Sinorhizobium fredii NGR234: one gene and its partners. The protein of the gene in region 3 interacts with the protein of the main gene of each other region in a pairwise test. Links are inferred from orthologs where the notes say so. Each region holds a gene or a part of one and is shown on either strand. Other genes may lie near its edges.

The links.
Region 1: the proteins of NGR_RS24750 (region 3) and grxD interact in binary tests that used the Escherichia coli proteins (3 or more experiments, as listed by UniProt). The link is inferred for Sinorhizobium fredii NGR234 from one-to-one orthologs.
Region 2: the proteins of NGR_RS24750 (region 3) and NGR_RS06200 interact in binary tests that used the Escherichia coli proteins (3 or more experiments, as listed by UniProt). The link is inferred for Sinorhizobium fredii NGR234 from one-to-one orthologs.

Annotation. Positions count from the first base shown.
Region 1 is NC_012587.1:1,674,082-1,676,907, reverse strand. The notes cover bases 156-2,826. They hold grxD (Grx4 family monothiol glutaredoxin), read right to left. Parts: upstream 1,824-2,826; coding sequence 1,488-1,823; downstream 156-1,487. Other genes in these bases: purL (phosphoribosylformylglycinamidine synthase subunit PurL), read right to left, coding at 2,570-2,826; NGR_RS19385 (BolA/IbaG family iron-sulfur metabolism protein), read right to left, coding at 2,208-2,441; NGR_RS19390 (hypothetical protein), read right to left, coding at 1,956-2,201; NGR_RS19400 (multidrug effflux MFS transporter), read right to left, coding at 156-1,110. In the rest of the region: more of NGR_RS19400, read right to left, coding at 1-155. UniProt on the Escherichia coli protein: Monothiol glutaredoxin involved in the biogenesis of iron-sulfur clusters.
Region 2 is NC_012586.1:1,287,806-1,290,793, reverse strand. Bases 129-2,961 are described here. They hold NGR_RS06200 (ABC transporter permease), read right to left. Parts: upstream 2,229-2,961; coding sequence 1,029-2,228; downstream 129-1,028. Other genes in these bases: osmF (glycine betaine ABC transporter substrate-binding protein OsmF), read right to left, coding at 2,297-2,961; NGR_RS06205 (ABC transporter ATP-binding protein), read right to left, coding at 129-1,032. In the rest of the region: NGR_RS06210 (ABC transporter permease), read right to left, coding at 1-94; more of NGR_RS06205, read right to left, coding at 94-128; more of osmF, read right to left, coding at 2,962-2,988.
Region 3 is NC_012587.1:2,831,814-2,834,788, reverse strand. What follows is about bases 1-2,820. They hold NGR_RS24750 (BolA family protein), read right to left. Parts: upstream 1,642-2,820; coding sequence 1,360-1,641; downstream 1-1,359. Other genes in these bases: cobS (cobaltochelatase subunit CobS), read left to right, coding at 2,481-2,820; NGR_RS24745 (J domain-containing protein), read left to right, coding at 1,766-2,404; NGR_RS24755 (HlyC/CorC family transporter), read left to right, coding at 51-1,358; aroB (3-dehydroquinate synthase), read left to right, coding at 1-54. Outside these bases: more of cobS, read left to right, coding at 2,821-2,975. UniProt on the Escherichia coli protein: Transcriptional regulator that plays an important role in general stress response. Has many effects on cell morphology, cell growth and cell division. Acts by regulating the transcription of many genes, including dacA (PBP-5), dacC (PBP-6), ampC and mreB.

The DNA of each region.
Region 1 (2,826 bases), 1.2 Mb from region 3 along the record:
GATAAAGGCGCCGATGGCCGCGCCGCTGATCGTTTGCACAAAGCCGAGAACGGACGAGGCCGTACCGGCCACATGCCCGAGCGGCTCCATGGCCATGGCGTTGAAGTTTGCGAAGATCACGCCGAACTGGAACATCGCCGCGGCATAGAGGACCACGAAGATGGGCAACGGCAATGGCCCGGCCAGCGACGCCGACATCCAGACGAAGCTCGCCAGGGTGAAGCCGAGCAGGGCGGCATGCGATAGGGCCCGCATGCCGAACCGCTGCACGAGACGAGAATTGGCGAAGGAGGCGACCGCCATCAGACCGGCGAAACCCGCAAAGGCGACTGGAAACCACACGCCGAGGCCGTAGATGCCGACGAGCACCTGCTGGGCCGAATTGACGAAGCCGAAGAGCGCGCCGAAGATCACGGATGTCGCCAGGGTGTAGAAGAGGGCGATCCGGTTGGTCAGCACGATACGGAAGCCGTCCAGGACCGCAGCCGCCGTGAGGGGACGCCGATTTTCTGGAGCCAGGGTCTCCTTCAACCGCACAGCGACGGGCGCCGAGGCGGCAAGCGCGTAGAGCGCGATCACGACAAAGATCATGTGCCATTCCGCGAAGAGCATGATCAATTGGCCGATGCTCGGGGCGATGACCGGAACGATCATGAACACCATCATGACCAGTGACATGATCTCCGCCATCTGGCGGCCGCCATAGATGTCGCGCACGACGGAGACTGCCACGACCCGAATTGCCGCCGCGCCGACGCCTTGAACGAACCGGAAGAAAAGAAGTGTCGCGAAGGTAGGAACGAAAACAATAGCCAGTGCGCTCAAGGCATAAAGTGCCAGGCCGCCGAGCAGCGGCGCCTTCCGCCCGAGCCGGTCGGAAAGCGGCCCGAAGAAAAGCTGCGCGAAACCCATGCCGAACAGATAGGCGGACAAGATATATTGCCGGTCGTTCTCATCGGCGACCCCAAGGCTCGCACCGATCTCCTGCAGCCCCGGCAGCATGATGTCGATGGAAATCGCGTTGATGGACATCAGCATCGCCATCAGGGCGATGAACTGAGCCTTGCTCAGGCCGGAAAGCATGGCGGTTTTATCTATCGGCTTGGTCATTTCATGAATCCCACTGACCGTCAGCAAAGCAGCCGGTCCAGAGCTGGCCGCCTTAATGTGGAAGGCGCAGCACATTCTTCAATATGTTGATCTGTCTTTAAAATTTCGGTTTTCGGTCGAGCCGCACCGCTTGCTGCTCGGAATATGCTTGCTGCGTGAACGCACGCCCTAGAATAGGGCAATGCGATCCGTCGATCGCCCTCATTGAGGGCAAGTTCAGAGGCTGTCGATGCACGACCGTCGAAAGCGCGTTCCGAGCGGGGAATTTTTCCGCCTGGTGATGGAGCACATCGAAAATTAGCCGAGAGGCATATAGTCCCGGAATCAAAAAAGGCGGTCGGCCCGCCTTTTCCGAAATCTGTTCGGTATGGACGGTATCAGGCAGCGCCCTTTACGGAAATTCCCTGTCCTTCAAGATGCTCCTGCAACTCGCCCGCCTGGAACATCTCGCGCACGATGTCGCAACCGCCGACGAACTCGCCCTTCACGTAGAGCTGCGGAATGGTCGGCCAGTTGGAGTAGTCCTTGATGCCCTGGCGCAGGTCCGCATCGGCGAGCACGTTGATGCCCTTGTAGTCGACGCCGATGTAGTCGAGGATCTGCACCACCTGGCCGGAGAAACCACACTGCGGAAACTGCGGCGTGCCCTTCATAAAGAGAACGACGTCGTTCGTCTTGACTTCGTTGTCGATGAAATCGTGAATTCCGCTCATGTTGTCTTCCTTCCTGGCCGGCTTCAAGGACCGGATGTCGCCTTTGCAGCTTAAATAGCATGCATGGGCGCGGTTTTCACCACCAATCTCGTTAAATATTGATGGTCCTCAAAATTTGGCTTTCGAACCACCTCAGGCGGTGCGGCGGCGCACTTTGCTGCGCGAAGCCGCGGTGCGGCGCCGGCTCACTTGTTTCTTTGCCGGCTTGCGGATCGCCGCCTCGATGATGTCCGCAAGGATACCGCCGCCCGTCGACGATTTTCTTGTACGGCGCTTCGTGCGTCGCGTTGCGCTTGTTCTCGCACCCGCCTTTTTTAGAATTTCCTTCAGCGCGCTGTCGACTACGCCGCTGACGAGTTCCTTGATCAGATCCGCCATACGCAGCTACTCCGGCGCGCTGGTCTGCAGGGCGAGCGCATGAAGAATGCCGCCCATATTTCCTTTGAGAGCGTTGTAGACCATCTGGTGCTGCTGCACGCGGGTCTTGCCACGAAACGCTTCGGCCACGACTTCGGCGGCATAGTGGTCGCCGTCACCGGCCAAATCGCGGATCGTGACCTTGGCACCGGGAATTCCGGCCTTGATCATGTCTTCGATGTCGCCTGGTGTCATGGGCATGATATGCGAACTCCCTTGTTATTTTTCTGCGGCGACAGGAATGCTGCCACCGCCCGTGAGATCAAGGGAACCACGATTCAGGGGCGGAAGGCAAATGGTGATTTGCCTCTCTCGCGCCCCGTCTACCGTCAATTGTCCGGTGCGAGATCGCCGCCCATATAGGTGGGGAACCAGGCTTCGTGGGCGGAACGCAGTTCGTTCACCGAGACTGTATTCGCATCGCCGAGTTTCACCGAATCGCCGCCGGTCTTGCCGATAACCGGCAGGTCGATGCCGGCAACCGCCGCCCGTGCAGCAACCGCATCGATCTTGTCGGCAGCGACCGTCACGACATAGCGGCCCTGGTCCTCACCGTAGAAGGCCGCAATCGGATCGTTCTCCGGAG
Region 2 (2,988 bases), on a different replicon or contig from region 3:
GCTTCAAGAGCGGCTCGAACCAACCGGGCTGCAGCAGGAAGGCCAGCAACACCAGGAACACCGGCAACCGCAGAAGCGCGGGCAGCGACGTCATCAGCGCGGCCTCGCGGCACGTTTCACCAGCCCATCGAGGCTGACCTTGCCGATGATGGCGCCATTCGCCGCCGCGACCGGCAAGGCGGACCGCCCGGACCACAGGAGTTCGGAAAGGGCCTCGCGCTGGCTGAGTGCCTCCGGTATCGGCGCGCCTTCGGCCGCGCCCGGCTCGACCGCATCGCCGGCCGTCTCGATGGCCAACAGGCGGAACGGCCGCTCAGTGGCGCCGATCAGTTCCTCGACGAAGGGGGTTTCCGGGCGCACCAGCATCTCGGCCGGCGTTCCATGCTGTACGACCTCCCCCTTGTCCATGACGGCGATCCGGTCGGCGAGATGGAAAGCCTCCTCCATGTCGTGTGTCACGAGGATGATCGTCGTGCCGAAATGCTTCTGGATCGCAAGCAGGTCGTCTTGCGCCTTGGCCCGGATGATCGGGTCGAGGGCTCCGAACGGTTCGTCCATCAGGAGCAGGTTCGGCTCCGCCGCAAGCGCCCGCGCGACGCCGACCCGCTGCTGTTGGCCGCCGGAGAGTTCATGCGGGTAGCGCGGCCCAAAGAAGTCCGGATCGAGCTGAAAGAGCGTCAGCAACTCTTCGACCTTCGCCTTGATCCGCCCTCTCTCCCAGCCGAGCAGCGTCGGCACGGTGGCGATGTTCTCGGCGACGGTGCGATGCGGGAACAGTCCATGGCCCTGGATCGCATAACCAATGCGACGACGCAGTTCGAATTCCGGCACCGAGCGATTGTCCTCGCCGTCGATCCGGATCGTCCCCGAGCTCGGCTCGACCAGGCGGTTGACCATCCTGATCAGCGTGGTCTTGCCAGAGCCCGATGTTCCGACGACGACCGTGATCGTATGCGGCATGACGGTCAGCGAGACGTCACTGACCACCTCCGTTCCGTCATATCGTTTGGTGACGCGGTCGAATTCGATCATGCGGCCTTGCCCCGGCTGTGTTGTGGACCCGTCACTTCGATCAAGGCGTCGAGCGCGATCGCCGCCGTGAAGGCCAGGACGACGGTCGGAACCGCGCCGAGCAGCACGAGGTCCATCGCCGTCTGGCCAATCCCCTGGAAGACGAAGACGCCGAAACCGCCGCCGCCGATGAGGGCGGCGATGGTGGCAAGCCCGATATTCTGGACGAGCACGATGCGGATGCCGGCAAGGATGACCGGAAAGGCCAGAGGGAATTCGACGGCCACGAGCCGCTGCCACTCGGTCATGCCGAGGCCGCGTGCGGCGTCGTTGGCGGCGCGCGGCACGCCGGCGAGCCCGACGACCGTATTGGCGACCACCGGTAGCAGCGAATAGAGAAAAAGCGCAACGAAGGCGGGAGCGACGCCGATGCCGCGAACGCCGATCGCCTCGGCCCCCGGAACATGTGCCGCAACCCAGCCGAGCGGCCCGATCAGAATGCCGAAGAGGGCGATCGACGGAACCGTCTGGATGGCGTTCAGGACATTCAACACGGCTGCCCGTAACCGGTCAACGCGGTGGCAGAGGATACCAAGCGGCAGCCCGACGGCGGTCGCCGCAGCGAGCGATCCGAGCGCCAGCGTCAGATGGCGGCCGGCCTCGGCCCAGAACGTGTCGGTCCGGCTTGCATATTCCTTGAGGATCGAAAGCCCGTCCCATCGCCCCGTGGTGAGCATGCCGCCGACGAGCGCGAGGGCGCCTGCGAGGAAAAGGAGCCGGAGGCCCGGTCCCGGCTTCAGCCGCGTCAAAGCATCGGCAACCAGAAGCGCGAAGGCAAAGACGAGGATCCAGAAGCCGGACGCCGGCGAGACGCGGGCATAGGCATTGTCCGGAGGCGCGAGGTTGCCAGCGGCACTGCCGATCAGAAAGCACAGCGCGACGAGGGCGGCAAAGGCCGCGGCCATGCGGACGAGGACGGATGTCTTCAAAGCCGCAACGACGATGCCGAACGTCAAAAGTGCGAGGAGCCCGTAGCCGAGCGACGGCGGCAGCGCCTCGAGGATCGCCCTGCCCTCGCCCTGGACGATGCGGTTTGCCCGGAATGTCGCGAAGGGCGCCAGGAACGCACCGTAAACCGCGAGGACCGCAATGATCACGCCAAGCTTGTCGAAAGGAAGATTCCTACGCTCTGTTTCCCGGATGACACCGATCGCCATGAAATGATCCGCTCGACGCACTTTTCTCAAGCGTCGTCCGACTGGCATCGGACGACGCTCTTGTCAGCCTATTTCAGGAAGCCGTTCTTCTTCAGAAAATCCTCGGCGACGGTTTTCGCCGGCTCTCCGCCCACCTGCACGCGGCCGTTCAGTTCCTGCAGCGTGACGAGATCGAGCTTTTCGAAGACGGGCTTCAACAGCGTCTCGATATTCGGATTCTCCTTCAGCACCGCCTCCCGGATGATCGCCGTCGGCTGATAGACCGGCTGGACGCTCTTGTCGTCCTCGAGGACCACGAGCCCGGAGGGTGCAATGCCACCGTCGGTGCCGTAGACCATCGCCGCATTGGCGCCGTTCGTCTGGTTGGCGGCCGCAGCGATGGTCGCGGCCGTATCGCCACCCGACAGCGTGATCAATTGCTCCGGCTTCAGCGTGAAGGCATAGGCGGTCTGGAATGCCGGCAGGGCCGCAGCGGAGTTCACGAATTCGGAGGATGCCGCCAGGATCACCTCGCCGCCGTCGCTGACATATTTCCCGAAATCTGAAAGCGTCTTGAGGCTGTTCTTCTCAACCACTTCCTTGCGCAGCGCGATCGCCCAGGTGTTGTTGGCCGGCGACGGTGTCAGCCAGACGATCTTGTTGGCGTCGTAGTCGAGCTTCTTCGCCAGTTCATAGCCTTTGGCAGCATCCTTCCAGGCAGGATCATCGGCCTTCTCGAAGAAGAAAGCGGCGTTGCCGGTATATTCCGGATAAATGTCGA
Region 3 (2,975 bases):
GACGTTCCGGCGTCCGAGGTGCTGGGGTTCCTCAAGGAAAAGCATCCGCAATGAGCGCCGAGGCAGTATGGCTCTTTTTGACGGACCATTGGCTGTCTCTCCTCGCCGTCGTCTGTCTTCTGCTCCTTTCGGCATTCTTCTCCGGGTCGGAGGCTGCCTTGACCGCGGCCTCCAGGGCACGCATGCACACGCTGGAGAGCAACGGCTATCGTCGCGCCGGGCTCGTCAATCGGCTGATCGAGCGACGTGACCGCCTGGTTGGAGCGCTGCTGCTCGGCAACAACCTCGTCACCATTCTCGCCACATCACTGACGACGAGCCTTTTGATCGGCCTCGTCGGCAATCTCGCCGTGCTGGTCGCCACCCTCAGCATGACCGTGCTGCTCGTCCTGTTCTGCGAAGTCCTGCCGAAGAGCTGGGGGCTCGCCTCTCCTGACCGGTTCGCGCTTGCCGTGGCGCCTTTGGTAAGGCGTTTCGTGGCGGTCGCTGGGCCGATATCGGCGCTCATCAACGCGATCGTCAGGCGTCTTCTGACCTTCTTCGGCGTGAATCTCTCTTCCGACAGGCCGATGCTCTCCGCCCAGGAAGAACTGCGGGGTGCCGTCGACCTGCTGCATCGGGAAGGGGCGGTGGTCAAGGCGGATCGCGACCGGCTCGGCGGCGTCCTCGATCTCGGCGAGCTCGAGGTCTCAGACATCATGATCCACCGCACCGCCATGCAGGCGGTCAACGCGGAGGAGCCGCCGGATGCCTGCGTCCGGGAAATCCTCGGAAGTCCCTTCACGCGCCTGCCGCTGTGGCGCGGCTCGACCGACAACATCATCGGCGTCGTTCATTCCAAGGATCTGCAGAGGGCGCTTGCCGAGCCGGGCGTCGAGCCGCATGCCGTGGACATCGTCAGGATCGCGCAGAAGCCATGGTTCGTGCCGGACACGACCAACCTCAAGGACCAGCTCAACGCCTTCCTGAGGCGAAAGCTGCATCTGGCGATCGTCGTCGACGAATATGGCCAGGTCCAGGGCCTCGTCACGCTGGAGGACATTCTCGAGGAAATCGTCGGCGACATTGCCGACGAGCACGATCTCGACATCCAGGGCGTCCGGCAGGAGGCCGACGGCTCGATCGTCGTCGATGGGTCCGTGCCGATCCGCGATCTCAACCGGGCGCTCGACTGGTCGCTGCCGGACGAGGAGGCGACCACGGTCGCGGGCCTCGTCATCCACGAAGCCAAGAGCATTCCGGAGGAGCGGCAGGCCTTCACCTTCTACGGCAAGCGCTTCATCGTCATGAAGCGGGTGAAGAACCGGATCACCAAGCTGCGTATTCGTCCGGCCGAGGGAGAGTCGGCGGGACTTTAGCCTACCAGCGCGTCGGTTCGCCGGGCGCGGCCGGTTCCACCGCGAGCGCATGCAGGCCGGCATCGAGCTCGGGCTTCAGGAGGTCGTTGACCGCCCGGTGGCGCGCCACGCGGCTCATGCCGGCAAAGGCGCTCGCGACGATCCGGATGCGCATGTGGGTTTCACCGCCGCCGTCGAAGCCCGGCTGGTGGCCGGCATGCAGATGGCTTTCGTTGATCACCATCAGCCGTTCGGGATGGAAGGCTTTCTCGAGCTTCTCTTCGATGCGGCTTTGCAGCGACATGCTTCCGTCCCATTTTCCTGTTGCTCTTGCGCCGCGAAAAGGCGCCGGCGATGCAAAATGCGCGCACAAAGCCAGCAACATTCCGCTTTGTCAATTCTTGTTGTGACTCGCCGCAAACCCCATAATGGGTGCCATGAAGCTCGATTCAAAATACTTCGATCGCATTCGCACGCGCCCCAAGGGAGCAGAGGCGCGCGTGGAGCCGACTGCGCCTGTGTGCCAGTGGGACGGTTGCGACAAGAGGGGCGTGCATCGGGCTCCCGTCGGCCGCAATGCCGAGGGCGAATATTTCATGTTCTGCTTCGAGCACGTGAAGGAATACAACAAGGGATACAATTACTTTTCCGGGCTGTCGGATACGGAAATCTCGCGCTATCAGAAGGAAGCCGTAACCGGGCATCGCCCCACCTGGACGGTCGGCGTCAACAAGAACGCCCGCAACGGTCCGGCGCAATCACAGATGCGCTCCGGCACAGCCGGCGCCCAGGCGCGCATGCGCGATCCGTTCGGCTTCTTCAACGAGGCGCGAGCCCGGTCGGCGCGGCACGAACCGCGGTTGCGCAAGCTGAAGACGCTCGAGGCCAAGGCCTTCGAAACGCTCGGGCTTTCGGCCTCGGCGACCTCCGCCGATATCAAGGCCGCCTACAAGGATCTCGTCAAGAAACACCACCCCGATGCGAATGGCGGAGACAGAGGCTCGGAGGAGCGTTTTCGGGCCGTGATTCAAGCCTATCAATTGTTAAAACAGGCTGGTTTCTGCTAACAACGCGGATTAAGACAGAAATCACTTTTTGCAGGCGAATGCGCGGGTGCCGTCCGGCGGCCGCTCTGGAGACATGATGAGCAAGATTGACCTCGACATTTCCAACCTCCCCGATACGACGATCTCGGTCCGGGAGGCTTTCGGTATTGATACGGATCTGCGCGTTCCTGCCTATTCGAAGGGCGATGCCTATGTGCCGGATCTCGATCCCGATTACCTGTTCGACCGGGAAACGACGCTCGCCATTCTTGCAGGCTTTGCCCACAACCGACGCGTGATGGTGTCCGGCTATCACGGCACCGGCAAGTCGACCCATATCGAGCAGGTCGCGTCGCGGCTCAACTGGCCCTGCGTGCGCATCAACCTCGACAGCCATGTCAGCCGTATCGATCTCGTCGGCAAGGATGCAATCGTCGTCAAGGACGGGCTGCAGATCACCGAATTCAAGGACGGCATCCTGCCCTGGGCCTACCAGCACAATGTGGCGCTCGTCTTCGACGAGTATGATGCCGGCCGTCCGGACGTCATGTTCGTCATTCAGCGCGTCCTGGAGTCCTCCGGCCGCCTGACC